2 regions of the Paenibacillus sp. FSL M7-0656 genome follow, and region 2 is predicted to be linked to the other one. Evidence: a T-box and tRNA genes for the amino acid it is inferred to sense, from the RefSeq annotation. Region 2 holds a T-box; the other holds one or more tRNA genes.

Region 1 (12,562 bases), 860 kb from region 2:
AAAATATCGACTACATCATCGATCATGTCGAAGTTGGATTACCCGTCAAAGGACCCGAAGATCGCAGCGTAACCAACGTTAAAGTGATCGTGGAAGCCGATGCCATTTTCTAAAACAACCTCCTTGCGCTGTGCAGGGGATAAACTTAAAGGACCAAGCCCTAGCTTGGTCCTTTTTTATTTTATGGGACAAGCGAGTTTGCATTTTCCCGTCTATTTCGTCGTTCAAACCGGTGGTGTAAATGCTCGTATACCTCTTGAAAAACAAACAAAAGGCCCCCTGAGATCAAGGAGCCTTCATGTTATGTTCCAAAAGAATGACTATTCTTGTGATGCAACGAGTTCGTTGTAAGCCGCTTCAACGCGGTTCCACTCTTCTTCGTCTTCAATATTGTAGAGCACCATTTCCTCGTCTTCTTCTTCCATACGCAGGATGATGCCGTCAGCTTCAGGATTGTTACGTTCCAGCAGGAGCGCATAAACATGCTTCTCCACGTCAAACGTCTCCACCAAAACCATCTCCACGTCTTGGCCGTTCTCGTCTGTTAATGTGAGAAGGACTTCTTCATGCTCGTGGTCGTGGTCGTGGTCTTGCCCGCATCCGCAGCCATCGCCGTGTTCATGTGTGTGATCGCTCATTGAAATACCTCGCTTTATAAATAGAAATTGTGTAACCTTGCATATCGTAACATGTTCAATGACACAGGTCAATTTAACTCACAGGGTTATTTTTGCTTCAATCGTTCAGCGCTGTAATGATTTTCTCCGCTACCAGGACGTAGCTGCTATTTGCATTTTCTTTAATATGAAAGCCGACCTGATACTTGCCGGCACGACTGAAATCATACGTAAAATCATATGTGCGGAACCAGAAGTTATCCTTCTGGGTCGTAAGCTCCTGTGACTGGATATCCTTCACCTGACCGCTTGGATTGGTAATCGTTACTTTCACCGCAGCTACATCTGCTGTCAGACTGTCCACTTGTGAAAATACATTGAATTTCAGCTTACCTACGTTAACGTTGCCAAATACAGTGTCTCCCTTGAAGAGAAAAATATGTACATTCGGTTTGATCACCGTTACTCTCTTGTTACTGCTGTCCCATTTGACGACGCCTCCGGCTTCCCTGACAGGTACATAGGTCGTTCCATCAATGAGATAACCTCCATCAGCTGCTTCCTTGCCGTTAATGAGAACACGAATCTTCTCGTTCACCGAATCTGCAAACAATAGAGACCCGCCGAGCAAGGAGAATACCGTGACACAAAGCAATATTCGTTTCCATTTCATCCCGTCAATATTCCCTCCCCTGCTGCTAGCTGTTGTACATTTATACTGCAGATTCATCCACAAAGTTGCGCTGTTTTTCATCATTTTTCATTTTTTATCCAGAATTTTTTCCACCCCTTGGAACGCACAAAAAGAGGCGATCCTCATTAAAGGATGCCCCTGATCTATAATTGTTATATATACGGGATTATACGAAGAGTTATGAAGAAGTATGGCGGGTCAATATACAGGGAACGCCCTTGCCTAAAGCCCCTTCAATTCTCATACGTGCAGCGTAATCCATACCTCGTGTACATGGTGTCTTACATCTCTCGCATACATCCGATGTGACCAACTTCATGGATACACGTATTTTATCACTCTTTAATGCGGGAGCTTTCTTACCTTTTGCCTTTGCCATCCCGGATTCCCCATTTCCCCAAGTGCTTACTAATGTAATGCATCATATGGGGATTCGCCCGGTTGTGTGTCTATTTAGAAAACGTATTTAAATAATAAAAATATGACAAGAAGGATACCTCCGAGAATGAGCCAGTTGCTGATTTCATACCAAATGCTCTTGCCTCCGGACAGGTATTTCTGTTCATTCTCCTGATGACGCTGACGGTGGGTATCGGTCTCAGAGCCATGGGGTGGTTTGCTAAAATCCATCATAAGTACATTCCCCTTTCAGCAGTTTTGTGTAAACTTACTACCATTATAACCCACAATTGAGTGCGAAATTGATTTTTATGCATAAAACACCAAAAAACCTCCGATTTCTCGGAGGCTTCTTATCAACAAATAGTATCAGTGATTACGCCAGTTCCACGTTAACATTCACGTTCCCTTTGATTCCTTTGGAATATGGGCAGTAGTCATGGGCAAGTTTCACAAACTTCTGTGCTGTTTCTTCATCTAGACCAAGGATTTTAACTTCCAAATCTACTTGAAGCTTCACGCCGTTATCCTCAGAGTCCGTCACCAACATTACGGTTGCAGCTACCGTACTTCTTTCAATCTCAACTTTGTGTTTCTTCAATTGAAACTCCAGTGCGGAGTTAAAACAAGCACTATACCCTGCTGCAAACAACTGCTCCGGATTGGTAGCTGTCGTCACTTGTCCTCCGAGTTCAGGCGGTGCAGCAACATCCAACATAAACACGTTATCTGGGGATTGTACGATGCCTTGACGTCCACCTGTATTGATTACTGTTGTTTCATATAATGTTTTCATTTGTGAAAACTCCTTTAGTTGATTAGATTTATTTTGACTAAATTTTGATCTCATTTGTATCACCGACAATTACATTGTACACAATTAAATTGTGTATGTAAATAGTTATTATAAAAAAATATAGTTTAAAACACGTTTGGAGAATAATTCATTTCTAACCCCGGACAAGCCCAAACCTAAAGTCAGTGCACTTTCTGAGTTGTTCGCTGTATCCACCAAACTTGGCCTGACTTTATTCTCTAAATAAAAATGGTACCCAAACACTGCACTTCATTTTCAAAGCGTCCGTGTTTAAATACCAAATTACTGCACGTATATCTTTTTACCGATCCATACAGATAATCTATTTATCCTCGTCCTCATTCCAATTCAAATCATGCACCTTGTTCATCTTCATACGTCTTCCCTGTTTGATTAATTACTCCAGATATCCACTTTCATCTGTGCACATTTGAAATACTTGGCCTCAGCCTTACTTGTAGTCAGTTTCAACAGACATTGCAGTTCTCCATGTTGGAACAACCCACCGCTAAGGTCAGCAGCAACACCGCCATATTGATCATCTGCACCAAGCCATACGGACGGTCTCTCGAACCCAGCTGAGAACTGTAATCCGGTACAGAGCAACACAGTGAGATTCTTACGGTTCTGTGCTTCATCTCCTGCTACGCCATGTGTGGTGAAGAACACCATGTTTTGATTAAAATCCGTGTACGTTCCATCTGCTTTATAGGCACGGACCATACCATATTTCTGATTTACGTTTTGAAAAAAAGTGATTCCGGCCTTGCTATCCTTCGATTTAATGCCAACCTGAACTGAGATTCCAATGTTCCCGTTTAATTGTAGCGCTTCCAAAGTGATTGCAATTGCGGTTACTTTCGAGCTGTCAATCAGATGTTTCATTTTTAACTCTGCCGTGGCTCCTGCCGTTGTCGGAGTTGTAACGGTAATGGTCCCTCTGTCGGGCAAAGGCTCAAACGTAGGGGTGCCCACCACCTCCACCCAATCCGGTAACGTTCCGTAAAGAAAATCGGCCACAAGCTGTTTGTGAACCTTTCCAAAGGGCACGATCTGACCCGTTGCATCACGTATAACCATCTCTACACCCCCACCGAATAGGCTACACCGATATTATGATCGGTATTGTAATACACGTACACTACACCGTCCATAACGGACACCATCAAGGACTGCATGTTGGTCGTCTCCCAAGTCAATGCCGGAAAATATATATCTGTAGGTTTGTCCAGCAGTTGACGAAAGTCTGCGCTGATCTTGGCAATGGCAGGCCGAGCTACCGTCGTAACCCCACCGGAAGCATAAGCTGATAACATACCCAGCCACCACATGCTCCCTTTGTACATAAATACACCAGCATTGGGTCTCGAAATGTTCTCTCCTGCACTTAAAGTGGCATCATTCCCACCCATTAATGGTCTTGGATCAGCTAACCAGCTACGTCCGTCATGTGAATGCCAGATACATTTACGACCAAAGTCCCCACCGCCCATCACTGAGAAACCGATCCATTTGCCACCATTTCTGAAACACGAAAAATATCCGGTATGACCATCACCTGGGAACCCGGGAGGTTTGTCCAAAATCAAACCCACTCTTGTCCAGTTGATCATGTCTACAGAGGTCGCAAGTGCCGTTGATTGATTGATTCCCAGTCCGTTTTGTTGATAATACATAAAGAACAATTGTTCTTCATCGTTCCAGATCACAAATGGAGTTTCCGTCGAATTCCCAACCACAGTATCGAGATACACCTGTCCGTGTTTGGTCCATGGTCCTGTCGGGCTGTTCGAGTAGGCTAGTCCAATTCCTCCGATGTGATTATGGTTGGTAGAATACGTAGCATAATAATCTGCTTTTGCATCAGGGATAAGCCCCTTCACCTTGATCGCCCGAAACCAATAGATCGATTGAAGACCCGCCATTGCAGCGGTATACATAGGATTGTCCATTTTTTTATCAAATTGAGGCGTGTACATCCGTCTGGTTTCTGCATCACAATAATCATAAGGCGCAACGGCCCTGTTTGCCTTCATCGCTGCGTCGAGTGCTGTCTGAGCAATATTTTCAGTCATAGACATGGGAACTCAACTCCTTCGTGAGCAGGGTATTACCATTTACCGGTCGCGAATATAAAATATCCGAAGTGTCCTTTAATAGGATTGAATAATCAACAACATTACCCTCATTCGCAGTCGGCTCCTGAGTAATACAAATGATAGGACAAATTCTAGCATTATATGAATACGCTTTCATTTTGTTCATTCCTTTATTTCCTTTACAGTTGTAATCAGCAACTGTCCCTTTCATTGGTACGCCCGGATAATGTTGATCCTTCATATTAATCCCTCCTATTGTTTTCTCCCGATAAGTATATTCATGAAGTTGCCTTTGTGTTAAAGCATTATGCCCATCTTGCAGCCTATTATTCTAAGACTGGTTTTCATATAAAACATAAACAGGTTAACCAATACAAATTGGCTAACCTGTTTGAACGAAGAGACTGCAAAACCAATTACTTATTACTCCGCAAAAAGTGAAGATATGGGATTCGTAACTTTTTTATTGGATTGCTCCTTGCCTTGGTTATCCAATACATAGTACTGATAAAAGTCGTTAGTGAATCCGGTAGACTCCTGTATTTTCAGCTTAAAAGCTTCAAATGCCACATCACTCAGATGATCCTCATTCCAGAAATAATGAAGCATCAATCGATTCTGGTTATAGGGATGTTTGATAACATATGCACCAGCGGCGAGAGGTTGATTCATGGTATTTTTCCAAGGAAAACCCGTCTGTTTCGTTCGATCAATAATGTTGAATTTTAAAGCCTGCACCAATCCGTTTGACTTGGCATTGCCAATGACAATAAGGTTGCTGTTGCCGATCTCTTTTTTCATCTTTTGCTTCAGTTCCTTGCGATCCCTTATAATGTCGTATTTCATACCAGTCATATCAAGGAATCCGGTCAACTGATTAACCATATCTTCCTGCTGTTTAGTTGCAAGCTTACTCACCTGATCGCTGAGCACAATGGTTAATTCCTCGCCTTGAAGGGCTTTGTACATCAATCGATTCATCACTTCATAAGGCAGATTAGGAACCATACCCATGACAGCCTGATATTGCACTTGTAAGACATCATGCACATAGGCGGCGGTCTCTTCTTGTGATAGTTGGTATTCCGGCTTTAAGACAAAATCAGGCTGATATAGGGCCATCTGCATTTCTGAACGTATTTCTTTACCAAGCACATCTTCAATGGTTTGAAGCAGCCCCTCTACCGTTGCATTTTGGTACACGTAGCGTTTGAAATATGTCCTCATCAACTCGTCAAATTTCTCTTCACCGACGGAACGGTAAAGCTGATAGATCGCTTGTCGCCCCTTCTGATAATATACCAAACTTGCCAAATCCCCAGCTTCATCGTTTGTTGACGCAATCGCCATATCTACGGGCGCAGTATCAAACTGTATGGATCTGAACCCATTTAGCTTGTCTCCCTGTTTCTCGGCAAAATACATCATGGAGAAATCAGCAAAGCCTTCATCCAGAAAGGATTCTGTCTCCGAGTTATTACCGATCAATGCATGGAACCACTGATGCGCTATTTCATGAACAAATGTTGTGTCTTCTTCTGGAACCGCACCATTTTGAATCTGTCCCATCTGAATGAGCCTGGCATACTCCACGGCAACGCCTTGTACATACGTCTCGACAATTCGGAACTCTGGATAGGGATACTTGCCATATTTCTCACTATAGAAATCGATGACCTTGAATGCCTGATTAATGTAGCGGTCAACTATCTTTTTCTTGGATGGATCATCGTTGTAATAATAGTATTCCACCGTCAGACCGTTACGAGTAACACTCTCCACTTGAAGGTTTGGGCTAGCAAAGAATACAAACTCCCTTGTGTTCTCGGCCACAGCAGAAACAACTTTACGACCATGTTCTGTACTGTTTTGAGTAGTGATCGTACCCGGCATAGCTACCTGATACTCATCGGGAACATTGAATTGAACTTCAAAGTCCGATGAGGTGTAATAATCACTCTCAAATGTTCGACTATACGGTGCCTTGTTCCATTGATGCTCAACCTCGTCGTATACAGACATCACCGGGAACCAGTGTGCACCATTGATCATGTCCTTGTAGTAGGAAACTCGCTGTGAGCCATAGGGTATATTCAACTGAAACTCCAGTTGGAATGATACCGATTCCCCTGGTTGAACGGGCTTCTTCAATTGCACGGTCAACGCCTGGTTTTCCTTATGGAAATCCAGCGATTGGCTATTTGCTGTTACAGCCTGAATATCGATGCCACCCAGAAAGTCCTCCGCTGTCTTCTCCGGGTGATCTTCACTAATCTTCTCATTATGCTGTTGGTACATGCTCGCCTGTGTAGACTTGGAGAGGTTTGCGTCAGCATATGTATGAAGGACCAGCTGCTGGAGTGCATCCTTGCTTGTGTTGCGATACGTTACCTCCTCGCTCCCCTGGATCGTCATTTCCTTCTCATTTAATCGAGCCTGAATCTGGTATTGAATCGGCGTCTGCTCTAGAGAGTCTTTCTGTGTGTTATATATCTTCATAGATACAGGTGCTGGGCCTGCTTCCGCGGCAACAACCCCCATGTTGGCAAGTGGGCTTGCTGCCAGTATTAAAGCCAGTGTACCCGCGATCCCTACTCTGGCTAACTTTGATGTAAATGGACTTGAATAATTCATAAGTTCTCTCCTTCTCCTGTTCTATGTTGACCTCATGACCAAGTATAGAAGACGAACCTTACGCTGAATTTATGTTTTATTTAAGTTTTGTTTAAAAAGAGGAAGAGAAACTGAAACTATCGCAAATCGCATTCATGTCTGTATGTAAAAAAAGAAAAGAAGCCTTACAATGTAAGGCTTCTCATGTATGATCTGTAGTGGGCTCGAACCACTGACCCCTACCCTGTCAAGATAGTGCTCTCCCAGCTGAGCTAACAGATCATGATATATAATTGTTTCCCAATCAAGTAACAGTATCATATCAAGTAACCGTGTTCATTGTCAATGATTTATTTGGTTATAATTCACCCGAAATGGTGCACAATAAAGGAAAGATTACCATTTCAACACGAGGTGAATTCCCTATGAGAAACTTAACAAAACGGTCAAAATCCAATAAATATACATTTACCAAATGCTTCTTTCTCTTTGCTGGGCTTGTGATTCTCAGTACAAACGTTACGGGTTGCGGCTTGGAGAAGGATGAACATACGGTACAATTCCAACAATTACAACAGCCCAATGAAAATGGTGAGTCTCTGCCGGTCTGGCTGGACGTATACTCCAAATCTGTAATTCAAGATGTGTATTCTCCACGAGGAAGCAGTGAAGTCTTGCCGTGAAGGTTAACAGGTGAATTACTCATCTTCATCCCACTTGCGTGAGTATGCTTTCTTCGTAACATAATACAACAGAGTAATCATTCCCGCCGACATTAGCAATGTAATTATCATGATGCCTGTCATGCCCATCACTACCCCCTCCTCTCCCAATATGTTCCAGACTTCACTATACAGGAAAAACATTTTTTTGTATAATTCAGTCTGATATGTCGCGCAAGAGCAGAAAGAAGGAATGGAATTGGCAGCTGAGATTAGTTATGTATCAACAGAAGAACAACTGGAGCAAGCCCTGGGAATTCGCCATCACGTATTTGTTATCGAGCAACAGGTGCCTGCCGAGATTGAGATTGATCAATATGATGTCATCAGTCCGGATGTGCATCATGTATTGTTAAGTACGGATGGCCAAGCTGTAGCCACAGGACGTCTGATCTATTACAGCAAGGATACGGCCAAAATGCAGCGGATCGCAGTGCTTGAATCTCATCGTTCATTTGGTTATGGACGTGTGCTTCTGCTCGCGATGGAGGAGCTGGCACGTGAACTCGGCTTATCCTATTCTGTACTGGATGCGCAGTGTCAGGCACAGAAATTCTATGAAAAACTGGGTTATGAAGTGATTTCGGAAGAACCTTTTTATGATGCAGATATTCTGCATGTTCGTATGAGAAAGAGCTTGTAAAACCTCGACGTTGGCAGCTCTTATCAGCATATGATGCATACTTCCGAGGAAATCGGATAGGCTAATCAGGTAGACAGATTCCTATCTCGTCATATAAGGAGAGTGTGACATCATGGATCAAACGACACGCGAGAGTTTCACAGCCGTACAGAAAAATGGTGACGGTGACCTGACAGCTTTTCAAACTTCAGCAGGACGTGTACTGGATTATCAGCAGGCACTTGCAGAAGTAAAAGCTGGCGCTATTGCCGGTGTGAATGTATTTAAAGGCAAGGATGGCGAAATGTACATTCGCGGAGATGCCGACGGTGACCCAACCAACAACCTGGACCAACTTCCCCATTTCTAAAATAGATGCACATGTCGTACATGTGACACAGTAAGCGCCGATCCGGATATCCGGGTTGGCGTTTTCTTATGTTCACTGGAGGGTGTCTTCAAACCTACTGAAAGCCGAACTCAGGCCCACGAGCGGTAACGAATCTGAGGCGTCTTATTCAAGGATTTGAACCCTCCTTAGAAATCTAAGGAATCTGAGACACGTTATATCAGAATTTTTGGCCTTTTATAGCGTTTTTGTCAGGGGATACGGGGAAATAAGGTGTCTGATGTTCCTTACAATCTAAAAAGAGGAGCGGAAGGCCAAATAAGACGTCCTGTGTTCCTCAGAAAATCATCTACTCATTCGCCAGGATCAGCCAACTTGGACTCCCAGACTGTTTAGATGCTGACATCCATCATCGTCGTATAGCTTGCTTAAGTTTGAAAACACACCCTAGTAGTCCGTAAAATATTTTGCGGAGTCCCCGGAAGGCTGGCTTTTACGAATCGGTTGTTGTACCTGTTCCCATGCCTGCAAAATCTGTATCCCTTCCAGAGTAGACCGGTTCTCCCACGCGATGTGTCCGGTGCGTTCAAGCTCCAGCAATGACTCATGAATGTAAGCTCTGCTTCGTCCCGTCTTGTTCTCGAGTTCATCCATACGCGGCAGCCTGCGCCGTTGTCCTGCATAGTTCACCATAATACGCAAAATCTTGCGTTCAAAGTCGTTCAGCATACTTTACCTCCCCATTCAGATCGGTAACAGGACGCCATGCCAGAATACCTTGCTCCAGAAATGTTCGGGGCGAGCCTTCTTTTCCCGCTGATGCTCTAATCATCCCGCCACGTACACTGTTAATTCGAATCTGTCGCTGCGTAATCTGCCCTGCACGATCCATGTAGACAAGCTCCACCATCTGGCCAATATATTTCCCTAGCATAATCATCCCTCCGATAAGAACGTTTGTTTGTATTTCATATTATATGCGAACATAAGTTCTTTATTCAATAGTAAAAAAAGGATTTTGTAAAATAAAAAAAACCAGACTTTCACCTTAATGATTAAGGCAGTCTGGTTCAACCCATAGTATAGCTAATATGAAAACATGGCTTGTAATGACCAAGTCCAGCGGATCAGTGTCGATCCGATTCGGAAAATTGTACTTTCTTTAATTGCTGTGTAGATGGATTAAAATCAACATTTACATAGACTGCGAATTGTTTGCCGTCTTTCGCACGAACCCATAGCTTGAACTGTTCCCGTGATTGATCTGCTGTTAGAGAGGTGCGACCGATATGCTTATAGTCCAAAATATCCACATTATACTTGGTCTGTGTTTCTTTGACCGCAATAATTCCCCACTTCGCATAATCAGGGATGGCGGCACCTGTGCCTGATGTAATTCCGGCTAAACTCAGAACTACCGACATGACGGTAACGATGAGCATTCTCATTTCACTCACTCCTTGAGACAATATGTTTCTGTTATATTGCCCGTCCGGGTTTCATTTTACACGAATAAACGAAAGATCCAGGCCAGTGGCCGTAGGGAAAAAGGAACCACATGAACAAGTCGGTCAAACGAATCAGGAGGCTCCGTCCGGAAACTCATTCCCCAGTCACCCGAGAAAAAGTGTTGTTGTGTCTTCGGCTCCTCAGGACGATCCAACCCGTATTTCTTTTCAAGTAACTGCCTCGTTTGTTCATCCACCTGAACCTCGTTCGTAACGTCATATGCTGTGGCAGGCTGGCTGCTTATGTACATCTGAATCATTAGAAACATCACAATCCCAACTATTTGTATCCAACGCTTGTTCATCTCTTACTCCTTTATGGATTCATGACTCTCTTCTCTTGTACGTGAAGACTCGTTTGAATGTTTGATTATACATAAATTTGACCGTATTGGAAATAACAAATGGGAGAAGAGTTGGGGCATGCGTTATGCGATGCTTAAGTCCCATTTGGTTGATTTTTTGTTTAAAAAAACCAATAAACGTGTAATAGGCCATGACAGAGTGACTCCACGATCTGAAACCCTACACGATCTGCAATACCAATATGAGGAGGTTACACCCGAATGTTCAAACGCTTGGATGAAATCCTGATTGAGATTCCCAATGTCGAGAAGCCAGATCCGAATGCTGCGGCAGCCATACAAGAATTACTCGGCGGCAAATTCGGAGAAATGTCAACGTTGAACAACTACCTCTATCAATCGTTTAATTTTCGATCCAAAGAAAAGCTGAAGCCCTTCTATGACCTCGTCATGAGTATTACGGCCGAAGAATTGGGTCATGTTGAGCTCGTGTCTCATGGTATTAACAAGTGCCTCAGAGGTTCAACCGAGTACAAAGAACCCGACGATACACCGCTAGGTTCCGTAAAAGATGCTCGTCTGTCGTATCACTACCTGGCAGGTGCACAAGGCGCAATGCCTTTTGACTCTATGGGTAATCCATGGACGGGAGCAAACGTCTTCAACAGTGGCAATCTGGTCGAGGATCTGCTGCATAACTTCTTCCTAGAATGTGGCGCTCGTACCCATAAAATGAAAGTATATGAGATGACGGATCACCCAGCAGCCCGGGAAGTGGTTGGTTTCCTGCTGGTACGTGGCGGCGTGCATGTTGTCGCATATGCAAAAGCACTTGAGATTGCAACTGGCGTAAATGTGACCAAGCTGGTTCCTATCCCTTCACTGAACAACAAAGCCTTCAACGAGGCTCGCAAATATGAAGAAAAAGGGGTACACACTAAGCTGTATACCTATAGTGATAAAGATTTCAATACGATCGGCCAGATCTGGAAAGGAACTCACCCGGAAGATGGACAACCTCTTGAAGTCATTCAAGGGATACCTGAAGGATTCCCGATTCCAGAAGCCCCTGCGGTCGAGGAAGAGTTCGCACCGGGCATCTCACAAGAAGACTTTAAGGAAATTGCACGTCGTCTGAAAATGGCGGGGAATATTGCGGATTAAGGAACAATTTGTTTAACAGGTTCTTTCCCTATATATAGGTTTTTTAACTCTATGTTTAAGTGAAGCCCTCGAACCCTGCTGCTTAATGCAGAGAGGATTGGAGGGCTTTGTTATACTAAATTTATGATACAATTTTATGGTGCAAAATAAGTATGTTGTATGCACGTCATTTCCTGAGAACTTAGCTGTAAAAGTAAACCGGATCTCTGCTGACATCGTTAAACTTAGTTAAACTCCAACACCGATTCCTCACGCTGACTCATGACTTCAATTAGCATGTTGGCACCCAGACGAAAACCTTGTGCAAACGCTGCTTCCGTATGCATGCCCTCACATCTGCCACACAAGTCAAATAACTGTTCAAGCTCAAGAAATTCATTCTCACTCAAACGATTCTTCCATTGCTCTGTCAGAGCTGCAATCTGCCGCCCTAACGCTTGGTATTCAGGATGTGTCGGCATCATCATCTCATCCGGTCGAAGTCGTCCATTATATAATGCTTCTAATATCGAATTCATGTGCATCCTCCTGTATATCAATTCGCACCTCACTTGAATGAACGTTCTGCACATGGTAGGATATTTATGCAGTCGCTCATTTAAGTGATTGCGGGATAGGAAGCAGCGGTGTTCTTCGTCGGACTCAAGCTGCTT
Region 2 (12,562 bases):
GTTGCCTATAATGTAAGTGGCGAGTATGCCATGGTGAAGGCGGCGGCGATTCAAGGCTGGATCGATGAGAAAAAAGTTGCCATGGAAATCCTGCTCAGCATGAAACGCGCAGGTGCAGATATGATCATTACCTACTACGGAAAAGACGCTTCACGCTGGTTGGCTGAGAAATAAAATAAATTACATTGAGGAGGATATTCATGACTGCACAACAAGGTAATCGTCGCAATGATGAGCGCTCACGCAGCGCGTTTGAGGAAGCGAAGCAGTACATACCCGGGGGTGTGAACAGCCCTGTACGCGCATTCAAATCGGTGGGACTTACTCCGATCTATGCAGAACGTGGTGAAGGGTCCAAAATCTACGATATTGATGGCAATGTTTTTATTGACTATGTGGGATCCTGGGGCCCACTCATTATGGGACATGCACACCCTGACGTTGTAGAAGCTTTGCGTGAGACAGCCCTCAAAGGAACAAGCTTTGGTGCGCCTACCTTGCTGGAGACCGAGATGGCAAAACTGGTCTGTGAGCGTGTACCTTCTATCGATATCGTGCGGATGGTTAATTCTGGAACTGAAGCAACGATGAGTGCCATTCGACTGGCACGCGGGGTAACCGGACGCAGTAAAATTCTGAAGTTTGAAGGATCATATCATGGACATGCAGACAGCTTGCTGATCAAGGCTGGCTCAGGTGTTGCAACGCTGGGTCTTCCAGATAGTCCAGGCGTGCCTGAAGGCGTAGCTGTGAATACCATTACGGTGCCTTATAACGATCTGGAGTCCGTGAGACTTGCTTTTGAACGTTATGGTGAAGAACTGGCCGCTGTTATTGTGGAGCCTGTGGCAGGTAACATGGGGGTTGTTCCTCCGGCTTCCGGTTTCCTTGAAGGGCTGCGCAGTTTGACGACCCAATATGGCAGCCTGCTTATTTTTGACGAAGTCATGACCGGTTTCCGCGTAGGGTTGAACTGTGCTCAGGGACGGTATGGGGTTACACCTGACCTGACTTGTCTGGGTAAAGTTATCGGTGGCGGCCTCCCGGTTGGCGCTTATGGTGGTCGTCGGGATCTGATGGAACAGATTGCTCCAACAGGACCAATCTATCAGGCAGGTACATTGAGCGGGAATCCGCTGGCTATGGCAGCAGGGTATACAACGCTCAAATTGTTAACACCAGAGGTCTATGACCGTCTGGAGACATTGTCTGCACGTCTGCAAGCCGGATTCGAGAAAAATGCAGCTGAGACGGGTATTGCGATAACCATTAACCGTGTGGGTTCCATGGTTTGTCCATTCTTCAGTGCCGTTCCAGTAACCAATTATGATATTGCCAAAGAAAGCAATCTGGATCAATTCCGTCGTTATTTTGCGGCCATGATTGATCAAGGTGTGAGTGTTGCGCCTTCGCAATACGAAGGTATGTTTGTCTCTGGTGTGCACACGGAGCAGGATATTGACGATACGATTGAGGCGAATCGTAAAGCTCTTCAATCGCTATGACCATCAAAAGTTGGAAACGCCGCGGGGAATGGCTTGAGCTGATGCCAGGGAAAGCCGTAACAGGCAGCTCGGACAAACCGATGGCTGCAGAGCAATGGTTATTGTCTGAGCTTCAGTTTCCGGAGAAACTGCTCCGTCAGCTGAAAGCAAACCAAGGAATACAACTTGCAGGGGACCGGCTTCGGCTGGCCCTTTTTGCGTCCCAGCCAATCGATGTTGAGCCACGCTGGGCTGATGTGGATGTATTATATGAGGATGATTTCTGTCTGGTTATGCACAAACCTGCAGGCATGAAACTGCATCCAGATGGAAGCCGTACCGATCAGGCGATCACGCTGGATCATGTGGTTGCCTCTTATTATGAAATGAACGGAATACAGGCGAGCGTACGCCATGTTCATCGACTGGATGAGGATACAACGGGACCTGTCCTATATGCCAAAAATGCTTTTGCCCTCGCCAAACTGGATGAAGCGATGCGTCGTAAAGAGATTGGTCGCCATTATGTAGCTATTGCAGGTGGACAAATTCCCCTTGAACTCCACAAAATTGATGCTCCGATTGGCAAGGATAGACATCACAAGCAGCGCAGACGTGTCTCGGAAGGTGGACAGGAAGCTGTTACTCATGTGGAGACCGTCGAAGTGTGGGAAAGAGCAACCCTTGTACGATTAAAGCTGGATACAGGACGAACACACCAAATTCGTGTACACCTGAGTTACGCGGGACACCCGCTCATTGGTGATTCGTTGTATGGTGGTAGAGCGGATGCCATTGGGCGACAAGCACTTCATGGAGAGATGCTTAAGTTTAGTCATCCGTTAACCGGAGCGATGATTGAAGTGAACGACCGTTGGCCATCCGACTTCACACAATTGGCAGAGCGAGAGGGGTCTTACTAGTACACTATATAAGTTCGACTAACTATTTACACGAAAACGGAAAGGACAGAAACAACCAGAAGAAGTAAAGCGTTCGCCTAAAAGCTTTCTGAAAGAAAGCTACTTCGGAAGCATAAGCTATCCCCGGTTTTTCCCTTTGAAGAAGGGAATCAAAAAAAATCTGGGGATAACAGTGATCGGAAGGTTGTTCTGTCATTGGAGTGACAGTGTAAATAACCATGAGTTGAACATATATAGCAAGGTTTTTCAAAAGGTGGCATGCTCCTCTCATTCAAGGCATATAGATGGGGTAACGAAGGATTTGGACCATGGATCAGTCCCATGAGAAGGATCATGGTGAACATATGCCGAAAGGAGGACGCCACCTTTGTTGAATCAACCTTATGGTTTGCGGTTCGATATTTATGAGCGCGTTCATTTGTCTGAGGGAGTCCCTGCGATTGAGGAACTGGAGGAGATTGAACTATACCCGCGCATTCAAGTCATAGGGCAGGATGATCATGCCACGTTAAGAGGACATCTTTTACTTACAGGTGCGTACAGAGGAGAGAATGAGGCTTCAGAGGAGCTCAAACATTTCATTCCCGTGGAGATCACAGTGCCGCTGAACCGGGTCAGATCGATTGAGGATATTTCCATCGAGATCGAAAATTTTGACGTGGATCTGTTATCCAATCGCAGTCTGAACATTACAGGCGTGTTGTCGCTACGAGGTATCGAAGGTTTTCCTGTTGAAGAGCCACAAGTGTGGTCAGCAGATGAGTTTACAGTTGTTCATTCACCTGATGCTCAGCAATCCAACCGTTCCGATGAAGCAGCACAGGCAGGTAGCGATCCCAACACATTTGCACAAGAGTACCTGCTCCAGCGGAGTGAGGAAGAGAGACTTACGAATGCAGCAGAACTTGCATATGGTGCTCCGGAATTCGCTGACCTGTCCACACGGGAAGAGACATTAAGGAATAGCGAAGAATGGCAGCAGGATTATGCGAATGCGTCATCCGCAGAGCCACTTCAATCTGAGGAGCTAAGTGCGGAGTACGTTAACGAAAACAGACAACCTGATGCAAATGAAGATCCCGCATCTCTGACAGCGAATGGAGATGAATTGGCATCTCATGAGCAATACAGCGAACCTTCTCCGATCTCGTCATTTATGGCTGAGACCGCAGATCGATTAGCTTCTTACCCTGAGTCGGAACCATTGTTGCCTCTGGAAGATGAGTCTTCGGGTTGGTCCGAGCCTTCCGTGGATGCATTGCCTGCGAACTCGAGAAGTGCAGATCAAGCAGTCTCAGAGCCTACTGCTCAATCATCTAATGAGTTGGCATCACCGGATGTACCGGACGCACCAGAGGTATGGCACTTCGAATCCGCGAGATCTGTACCTCAGCAGGAGAATCAGGCAGTTGCCGATGTCCCGGGCGAATCACAGGCGGAGAACTGGCAAGGTGTATTTGCTTCGTCCGAACCAGGCAACGCTGAGGAAGACCGGCCGTCTTTTGAAGCGACTGGGGTAGACGAGTTCGTACAGAACGAAGCATTTGTTCCTGAACCTGTAGCTGAGACGGAAGACAAGCCGGAGCTGAAGGTTGCTTTTGGCAGCAAAAAAGAATCCGCACCACGGCAAGAAGAGGGCGTAGGTATCTCTTCTTTGTTATCCTCCGGTAGAGCGGCACGCGATGCTGAAGTGGAGCGAGGCGATGAGGTTCCTGCGGGTGTGGTACAGGAAGAAACGTATCCAGCTGATGATGTGGAATGGAAGAACCTGTTCCTGGGAACGATCGTGGACCAGACCCCGTTCCGCAAGGTGAAACTTTGCATCGTTCAGCGAGAAGATACACTGGATGCTATTGCAGATCGATATCAATTGAGCACGAGGGAACTTCAGTTGTATAACCGATTATCTGAGCAGGTTGTGGAAGAAGGTCAGATATTGTACATCCCTTAATCCGTAGTTAAAGCCTTCGTTACGACCCGTGATCCCCTTGAGGATTGCGGGTTTTTGCATGATTCGTCCTAAACCTGCATTCCAGCGCTCTTTATCCGCTGTTGTCAGGTTGACTATCGCGCACGAGCAAGGTATGATGTGTGTAGGTTTTTTGAAGAACAACGTGGAACGGGAGTAGTAGACAGTATGACCTTTCAGAGAGTGGAATTGCAGCGCTGTGAGATTCCGCAGGAACCAACTGATCGAAGTCGCCCGGGAGTTGCCTGTTTGAATACAAGGGATGAATGAGATCTATCGTCATTTATTTCTGAGGTAGGATGGGCCGGTAGCAGCCGTTATCTGCTTGAAGTGTCACGTCATGTACAGAGGGTGAAGTCTATCTTGCTGTAGGCGTGAAACAAAGGTGGTACCGCGAAAGCTAACCTTTCGTCCTTTGATGGATGAAAGGTTTTTTTGTTTTTTTTGGCGAAGATGATGAAGTAACGGAGGAATGACACATGTCTGAGGAAAAAAAATCAGCTGCAACAGAAATGCCGACCACTTACGATCCTAAGGCGGCAGAGGATAAATGGTACTCCACCTGGATGGAGCGTGGATATTTCAAAGCCGGTCAACGTAAAGATGCAGAGCCGTATACGATTGTAATTCCACCCCCAAATGTGACCGGTATGCTGCACATTGGGCATGCGCTTGATTTTACACTGCAGGATATTCTGATCCGCACCAAACGGATGCAAGGTTATGACGCACTGTGGCTTCCGGGTTCCGACCATGCAGGTATTGCTACCCAAACCAAAGTGGAGCAGAAGCTGCGTGAAGAAGGTCTGACTCGTTATGATCTGGGACGTGAGAAGTTTCTGGAGAAGGTATGGGACTGGAAAGATCAATATGCCACTACCATTCGTCAGCAATGGGGCAAAATGGGATTGTCGCTTGATTACTCACGTGAACGTTTTACGCTGGATGAAGGTCTGTCCCAAGCGGTTCGTAAAGTATTTGTTCAACTGTATGAAAAAGGCCTTATTTACCGAGGCAAACGTATCATTAACTGGGACCCGGTGAACCGGACAGCTCTGTCCGACATTGAGGTTGAATATAAAGAGGTTCAGGGTCACCTGTACCATCTGCGGTACCCGCTCAAAGACGGAAGTGGCTACGTTACAGTGGCAACAACGCGTCCTGAAACGATGCTGGGTGATACAGCGGTTGCTGTTCATCCGAAGGATGAGCGTTATGCAGATATGATTGGTAAAGTACTTGTACTGCCTATCATTGGACGCGAAATTCCAATTATCGCTGATGATTATGTGGATAAAGAGTTTGGAAGTGGTGCAGTTAAAATCACGCCTGCGCATGATCCAAATGACTTTGAAGTAGGTCTTCGTCATGATCTGCCTCAGATTACGGTAATGGATGAGAGCGGCACTATGAATGCTGAGGCAGGCAAGTATCAGGGACTGGATCGCAGTGACTGCCGCAAGCAGATTGTTGCTGACTTGAAAGAGCAGGGCGTATTGATCAACATTGAGGATCACACGCATCAGGTTGGACACAGTGAACGTACCGGAGCTGTTGTTGAGCCGTATCTGTCTACACAGTGGTTCGTTGAGATGAAGCCACTTGCAGAGAGAGCGATTAAAAAACAACAGAGCGGCGAAGGGGTTAATTTTGTTCCAGATCGTTTTGAGAAAACCTATCTGAACTGGATCGAGAACGTTCGTGACTGGTGTATTTCCCGTCAACTGTGGTGGGGACATCGTATTCCTGCCTGGTATGATGAAGAAACAGGTGAAATCATCGTATCTGCTGAAGATCCAACAACGCTGCCAGAGTATGCTGGACGCAAGCTCAGACAGGACGAAGACGTACTCGATACTTGGTTTAGCTCCGGCTTATGGCCATTCTCCACACTAGGCTGGCCGGAAGATACGGAAGACCTGAAACGTTATTATCCGACAAGTGTACTTGTGACAGGGTATGACATCATATATTTCTGGGTTGCACGTATGATTTTCACTGCACTGGAATTCACCGATGAGATTCCGTTCAAGGATGTGCTGATGCATGGTCTTGTTCGTGATGCAGATGGACGCAAAATGTCCAAATCACTGGGCAACGGTGTAGATCCGCTGGATGTGATTGAGAAATACGGCGCAGATGCAATGCGTTACATGATCTCAACCAGCAGCACGCCAGGTCAGGATCTCCGTTTCCGTTGGGAACGGGTGGAGCAGGCTCGTAATTTCGCCAACAAGATCTGGAATGCTTCGCGCTTTGCATTGATGAATCTGGAAGGATTCACCTATGAGGAACGTGACATCAGCGGAGAGCTTGGTACAGCGGATTATTGGATTTTGCACCGTCTGAACGAAACTTCCCGCGATATTACGCGTCTAATCGAAGCGTATGAATTTGGGGAAACGGGTCGTGTGTTGTATAACTTTATCTGGGATGACCTGTGTGACTGGTACATTGAGTTTGCTAAGCTGTCCTTCTATGGGGAAGATCCGGTTGCCAAGAAGAAAACACAATCCGTGCTTGCTTATGTGCTGGATCAGACCATGCGCCTGATTCATCCGTTTATGCCATACATCTCCGAAGAGATCTGGCAGCATCTGCCGCATGAAGGTGAGACCATTACGTTGGCATCTTGGCCGGTATATGATCCTGCTCTTGAGAACCCAGAGGCTGTTGCCGAGATGAACCTGCTTATGGATACCATTCGTGCAGTGCGAAACATTCGTGCAGAAGTGAATGTGCCGATGAGCAAAAAGATCGAGCTGATGGTCAAAGCAAATAGTGCTGAGACGTCCAGCATCATTGCGCGTAACAGTCACTACATCAAACGTTTCTGTAATACGTCCGAGTTCGATAGTGGGCTGGATTTAAACTCACCGGATAAGGCAATGACTGCGATCATTACGGGGGCAGAACTATACTTGCCGCTCGCAGGTCTTATTGATATCGAGCAGGAAGTGGCTCGTTTGGAGAAAGAGTTGGAGAACCTTGAGGGCGAAGTTCTCCGTGTAGAGAAAAAGCTGGCGAACGAAGGCTTTGTAGCCAAAGCTCCTGCCAAAGTTATTGAGGAAGAGCGCGCCAAACAAGCAGATTATTCCGATAAACGGGATAAAGTGATTGCACGAATCAAGGAACTTAAAGGTTAATATATGTGGGTCGGATGGAGAGCCATTATGCCATCCGGCCGCTTTTTTCACTCAAACTCGGGACCGAAGGTGAATCAGATGACGGAATTAGACGGGACAGATGCAGCAGCTCCTTTACTTACGTACAACGAGGCCGTGGACTGGATCAATGGCCTTATTCCTTTTGGCATCCGACCTGGATTGGAACGAATCGAGAGTCTGATGTCCATGTTAGGCAATCCACACCAACGTCTCAAATTTATTCATGTCGCGGGAACGAACGGCAAAGGTTCGACTTGCGCTTTTTTGACGTCAGTGCTTCTTCAGGCTGGATATGATGTGGGTACCTTTACGTCGCCTTATATCACCAAGTTTACAAACCGTTTTCAATACAACGGTGAGGATATTCCTGAAGAAATCCTGCTTAAGCTCTCGAACCGATTACATCCACTGGTCATGGAAATGGCCTCCACTCCGCTTGGATCACCCACAATGTTTGAGGTGTCCACGGCTCTGGCGCTTCTGTACTATGCAGAGGAGTGTTACCCTGACGTTGTGGTATGGGAGACGGGGCTAGGGGGAAGGATGGACGTAACGAATATTGTCGCACCTGTTGTGTCCGTCATCACCAACATTGGTATGGATCATACGGATGTGCTTGGAGATACGATTGAGCAGATTGCTGGAGAAAAGGCAGGTATTATCAAGCCGGGAGTACCCGTTGTGACTTGCGCGACTCAACCCGAAGCTGTGAAGGTGATTCAGGAGAAAGCACAGCAGCTTCAATCAAGCGTGTATTTGGCTGGAGATCAATTCTCATATCATAGACTGGACAGCAATGAGAACGGACAATCTTTTCATTTTACAGGCCCGTTCCGTGATCTGGACGTTCGCATACGCATGCAGGGTTCACATCAATGTGACAATGCAGCGGCCGCACTTATGGTGCTTGAATTGCTTAGACAATACATGGCATTTATGCTGGATGACAACGATATTGCACTTGGACTGGAGAATGCTTTCTGGGCAGGAAGATTCGAAAAAGTCGTCGATGAACCCCGAATTGTGCTTGATGGAGCACATAATCCGGAAGGGGCAGAGTCACTGGCCAAGAGCATTATGGATGTCTATCCGCACAACAAGTTAATTTTGATGATGGGTATGTTGGCAAATAAGCATCACGAAGCGTATTTGCAGCATATACTGCCACTAGTGGATACGCTGATCCTGACCGAGCCAGATTTCCGACGCAAAATGGATGCAGCCGAATTGCTGCAGATTGTCGAACGGGTACGTCCCGCCATTGCGAAGCAGGAACTGGAAATCATCGTCGAGCCCGAATGGGCAAAGGCACTTGATCTATTGAAGTCACGGACGGAAGCGGAAGATCTGGGGGTGGTCTCCGGCACACTGTACCTGATTGCGGATGTGCGGGCAGCCCTTTTGCATCAAACCGATTCTGAAAAAGGTTGGTGAAAGTTTTGTTAAATACATCGGAACACGTTCATTTTATAGGGATTGGCGGATATGGCATGAGTGCCATCGCAAGAGTTATGTTGGAAATGGGATACACCGTTACCGGATCGGATGTCGCTTCACAGGAGTTGACCGAGAAGTTGGCAGCCAAGGGAGCGAAAATATATATTGGACATACGGCAGAGCACGTCACTGGAGCAGATCTTGTTGTCTACTCTACAGCAGCGCCTGCTGATAATGTGGAACGGGTAGCAGCTGCAGAGCTGAACATTCCGATTCTGCATCGTTCCCAGATGCTTGCACGTTTGTTGAACGAACGTAAAGGTGTGGCTGTAGCTGGGGCTCATGGTAAAACAACCACTTCATCCATGATTGCACTTGTTATGGATAAATGTGATACAGATCCGACATACATTATTGGCGGAGAAATCATGAATGTGGGTACCAACGCGAAGGCCGGTCAAGGCGACTGGGTAGTCGCTGAAGCGGACGAGAGCGATGGTTCATTTTTGCAGTACCATCCATGGCTCGGTATTGTAACCAATATTGAGGCAGATCATCTGGAGAATTACAACAGTGATTTTGAGGAGCTCAAAAGGGCTTATGTGCAGTTCCTGAGCCAGATTCGTCCGGAAGGAACAGCGATTGTGTGTTCTGACGACGAGAATGTTCAAGCGATTTTGCCAGAACTCAAGTCACGGATTACAACCTATGGTATTGATCGTGCTGCAGATTATACGGCAACGGATATTGTATTGGGCGATCGCCGTATCTCCTTTACGATGAATCATCAGGGTGCTGCTATGGGCACGGTGGAATTATCAGTGCCGGGTAAGCATAACGTTTATAATGCGATGGCTACTGTGATTACCTGTCTGGAAGCAGGCATTCCATTTGAGAAGATTGTGGCAGCTATCATCCAGTTCCATGGAGCCAAACGTAGATTCCAGGTATTGGGCGAGGCGCGCGATATGCTGATCATCGATGATTATGCTCATCACCCGACTGAGATTGAAGCTACCATTAGTGCCGCCAAAGCAACGGGCAAACGCATTATTGCGGTATTCCAGCCACAGCGTTATACGCGGACGTTCTTCCTGCTGGATGCGTTCAGTCGTGCTTTCGCGGAAGCGGATGAGGTGCTTATTACGGACATCTATTCTCCTGCGGGCGAAAAACAGATCGAAGGGGTAACCTCAGCCCGACTGGTTGAACTGATCGTTCAAAACAGTAATGCTTCTGCACGTTACCTTCCTACAAAAGAAGAAGTGGTAGCTGATCTGCAACATCGTCTGCAGCCAGGAGATCTTGTGATTACGATGGGCGCAGGTGATATTTGGAAAGTCGGCGATACACTTGCCAAAGGTTTGAAATAGATCAATTGAGAAATCGCCTGTCTTCGATACGAAGCAGGCGTTTTTTGCGTTATATGGAATGTATTCTCCAGTCTCTGCATATAGCTTATATAAATGGGACAAAGGAGAGGGTACGGGTGAGCAATGCTAGAATGACGTTTCGCTTCGGGGATCATGAGTCGGACAAGCCTGAAAACAAGAGGATATCTGCGTCCAGTCCATTGGTGACGTTAAGTGAAGAATTACCGCATAATCAACCGCTAACGCCTAAGATGGATACAACCCCATCATGGACGCCTGAGGATATCCCCGGAGACTGGGGAGAGACGGTGCTGACAAGCTCTACTGTACCTGAACCTGACGAACGGGTGAGTCATGATTCGAACTTGAACTTGGATGAGGCCCATTATTTTGGGAACCGTTCCGGTTACGGTTATGTTAATCACACCGATAATCCGGAGGAAGAGCGTCGTGATCTGCCCAATATCCATGATGATCAAGGCCACGACTGGCTTGCAGATTCGGAGAACTATTCCTATAAACGCAATCGCCCTCCAAGGGGATGGAAAATGATTGGTTCTGTCACTGGGGCACTTGTTACCGGAGCGCTTTTTGGTATGGTTATTCTTTCGTTTTTTAATAAAGAAGGAGCCGCGAAGCCAGGCGATCTTCTGCCCGTCAATCAGGCAGTTTCTACTGTGACGGGTCAGGAGGGGACTGCAGGTACAGAACAGCAACTTCAGACAGCTACGACTGGCAGCACGTATTATGCACTTCAATACGGTGTATTCAGTTCTCCTGAACGTGCTGAGCAGGCCAAGCTTGAGCTCGCTCAGGCAGGTATAGCCGCAGGTTCTGATCCTGAAGACGGCAATCGAGTATATGCAGGCATTTCGGCTGATCGTGAAGAGGCCAAGCTACTTAGCTCCAGGCTAAAAGCCCAGGGAGTTGAACTGTATGTCAAGGAGATTGTGAACCCTGAGATCAATCCGGCTATATTCGGTGGCAAGCAAGAGGATGTGCAGCTTTTCTTCACAAACAGTTCTGCACTGGTGGAACAATTATCTACCTTGTCCATTCAGCAGCTGGGACAGTCTGTTCCGGCAGCAGTTTCTACAGAAACGATGACCGCGATTCAAAATAAGCACGAGTCATGGCTGACGGGATTGAATAGTCTTACACCTGGCCTGACCGCAGATGTACAACCTATTATTGGTGGAATGGAGAAATCAATGAACAGTGCAATTACGGCTATAGCGGAGTACAACAAAAACCCGGATGATGTACACATGTGGTCCGTGCAGTCCGATCTGATGGAATATGTACTACAGCAGAAAAAATGGCTCGAAGCGATAAAGCAGTAACATGCTCTTTCCCATAACAACGCTTGGAAATACCCATCCGGCAAGGAACTGGAAATAGTTCCCCTTGCCGGATTTGTGTTTGTATTGACGTACAAAACCCCGTATAATAATGTGGGTGTCAAAAAATGGCGAGGGAAGATTACCGATGAAAAAAAACTTCGGCATGTTATTGCTGTTTCTGCTGCTCGGCTGGATGGCCGGAGCGTGGATCGCCAAGGCACTGCAGCCTGTAAAGGCAGTAGCCTTTCTTACGAAAGCCACGACCATACGTTGGTCGCCACAGGCTGATCTGGATATTATCAGTTATGATATTTCACTTCAATTTCAAATGAGCCTTCTGAGTCTGATCGGTATGATTGCCGCTGTGTGGCTTTATCGCAGACTGTAGGAGAATGACGAGTTATGACGAAAAAAATTAAACCAGTGACATCTATTATCGTGATTCGGACAGGATGTTGCCGTGGCATAAGGAGCCGTTCATTTTGGATAACACACAACAGCGCCCTATTATTCTGGCCTCCACATCGCCTCGGCGCAAAGAACTGATCGCATCACTCCACCTAGCGTTTGATGTAATACCAAGTCATGCCAATGAAGATACACCACCAGAGTGGACACCTGAACAGACGGTACAGGAACTTGCTTTGCGCAAGGCGCTTGCCGTGTATCGTGGGCTTGAAGGCCGCGAGCAGGAAGCCATTATTGTTGGTAGTGACACCGTTGTTGTTCTGGATGGTGAGATTCTAGGCAAACCCTTAGACGAAGCGGATGCTGAACGTATGTTATCAAGACTGCAGGGGCGCGTACATCGGGTGTTCACGGGTGTCGCTTGTATTGATGCGGGCAATGGACAGTCGTTAGTTCAT

Evidence for each region. The T-box of region 2 lies ahead of MHI01_RS25190 (valine--tRNA ligase). A T-box ahead of a tRNA ligase gene usually reads a tRNA of that ligase, here a tRNA-Val.
Region 1: it encodes a tRNA-Val, which carries the amino acid that the T-box ahead of MHI01_RS25190 (valine--tRNA ligase) is inferred to sense. The anticodon was not compared.

The regions. Positions count from the first base shown of each region.
Region 1 covers NZ_JBBOOT010000001.1:6,576,933-6,589,494, reverse strand. The annotation lists gene MHI01_RS28785 (aminotransferase class I/II-fold pyridoxal phosphate-dependent enzyme) at 1-113, shown strand, start outside; gene MHI01_RS28780 (DUF1292 domain-containing protein) at 321-638, opposite strand; gene MHI01_RS28775 (copper amine oxidase) at 736-1,290, opposite strand; gene MHI01_RS28770 (hypothetical protein) at 1,765-1,944, opposite strand; gene MHI01_RS28765 (organic hydroperoxide resistance protein) at 2,087-2,506, opposite strand; gene MHI01_RS28760 (hypothetical protein) at 2,921-3,607, opposite strand; gene MHI01_RS28755 (hypothetical protein) at 3,610-4,608, opposite strand; gene MHI01_RS28750 (hypothetical protein) at 4,595-4,867, opposite strand; gene MHI01_RS28745 (M1 family metallopeptidase) at 5,050-7,260, opposite strand; tRNA gene MHI01_RS28740 (tRNA-Val) at 7,449-7,521, opposite strand; gene MHI01_RS28735 (hypothetical protein) at 7,665-7,922, shown strand; gene MHI01_RS28730 (GNAT family N-acetyltransferase) at 8,161-8,604, shown strand; gene MHI01_RS28725 (DUF3892 domain-containing protein) at 8,717-8,953, shown strand; gene MHI01_RS28720 (hypothetical protein) at 9,380-9,661, opposite strand; gene MHI01_RS28715 (hypothetical protein) at 9,645-9,866, opposite strand; gene MHI01_RS28710 (DUF3889 domain-containing protein) at 10,060-10,380, opposite strand; gene MHI01_RS28705 (hypothetical protein) at 10,437-10,745, opposite strand; gene MHI01_RS28700 (manganese catalase family protein) at 11,007-11,909, shown strand; gene MHI01_RS28695 (DUF6809 family protein) at 12,134-12,427, opposite strand.
Region 2 covers NZ_JBBOOT010000001.1:5,717,464-5,730,025, forward strand. The annotation lists gene hemB (porphobilinogen synthase) at 1-174, shown strand, start outside; gene hemL (glutamate-1-semialdehyde 2,1-aminomutase) at 201-1,505, shown strand; gene MHI01_RS25180 (RluA family pseudouridine synthase) at 1,502-2,407, shown strand; gene MHI01_RS25185 (LysM peptidoglycan-binding domain-containing protein) at 2,775-4,358, shown strand; T-box leader at 4,514-4,795, shown strand; gene MHI01_RS25190 (valine--tRNA ligase) at 4,856-7,522, shown strand; gene MHI01_RS25195 (bifunctional folylpolyglutamate synthase/dihydrofolate synthase) at 7,601-8,977, shown strand; gene murC (UDP-N-acetylmuramate--L-alanine ligase) at 9,034-10,353, shown strand; gene MHI01_RS25205 (SPOR domain-containing protein) at 10,470-11,696, shown strand; gene MHI01_RS25210 (DUF4321 domain-containing protein) at 11,842-12,084, shown strand; gene MHI01_RS25215 (Maf family protein) at 12,179-12,562, shown strand, end outside.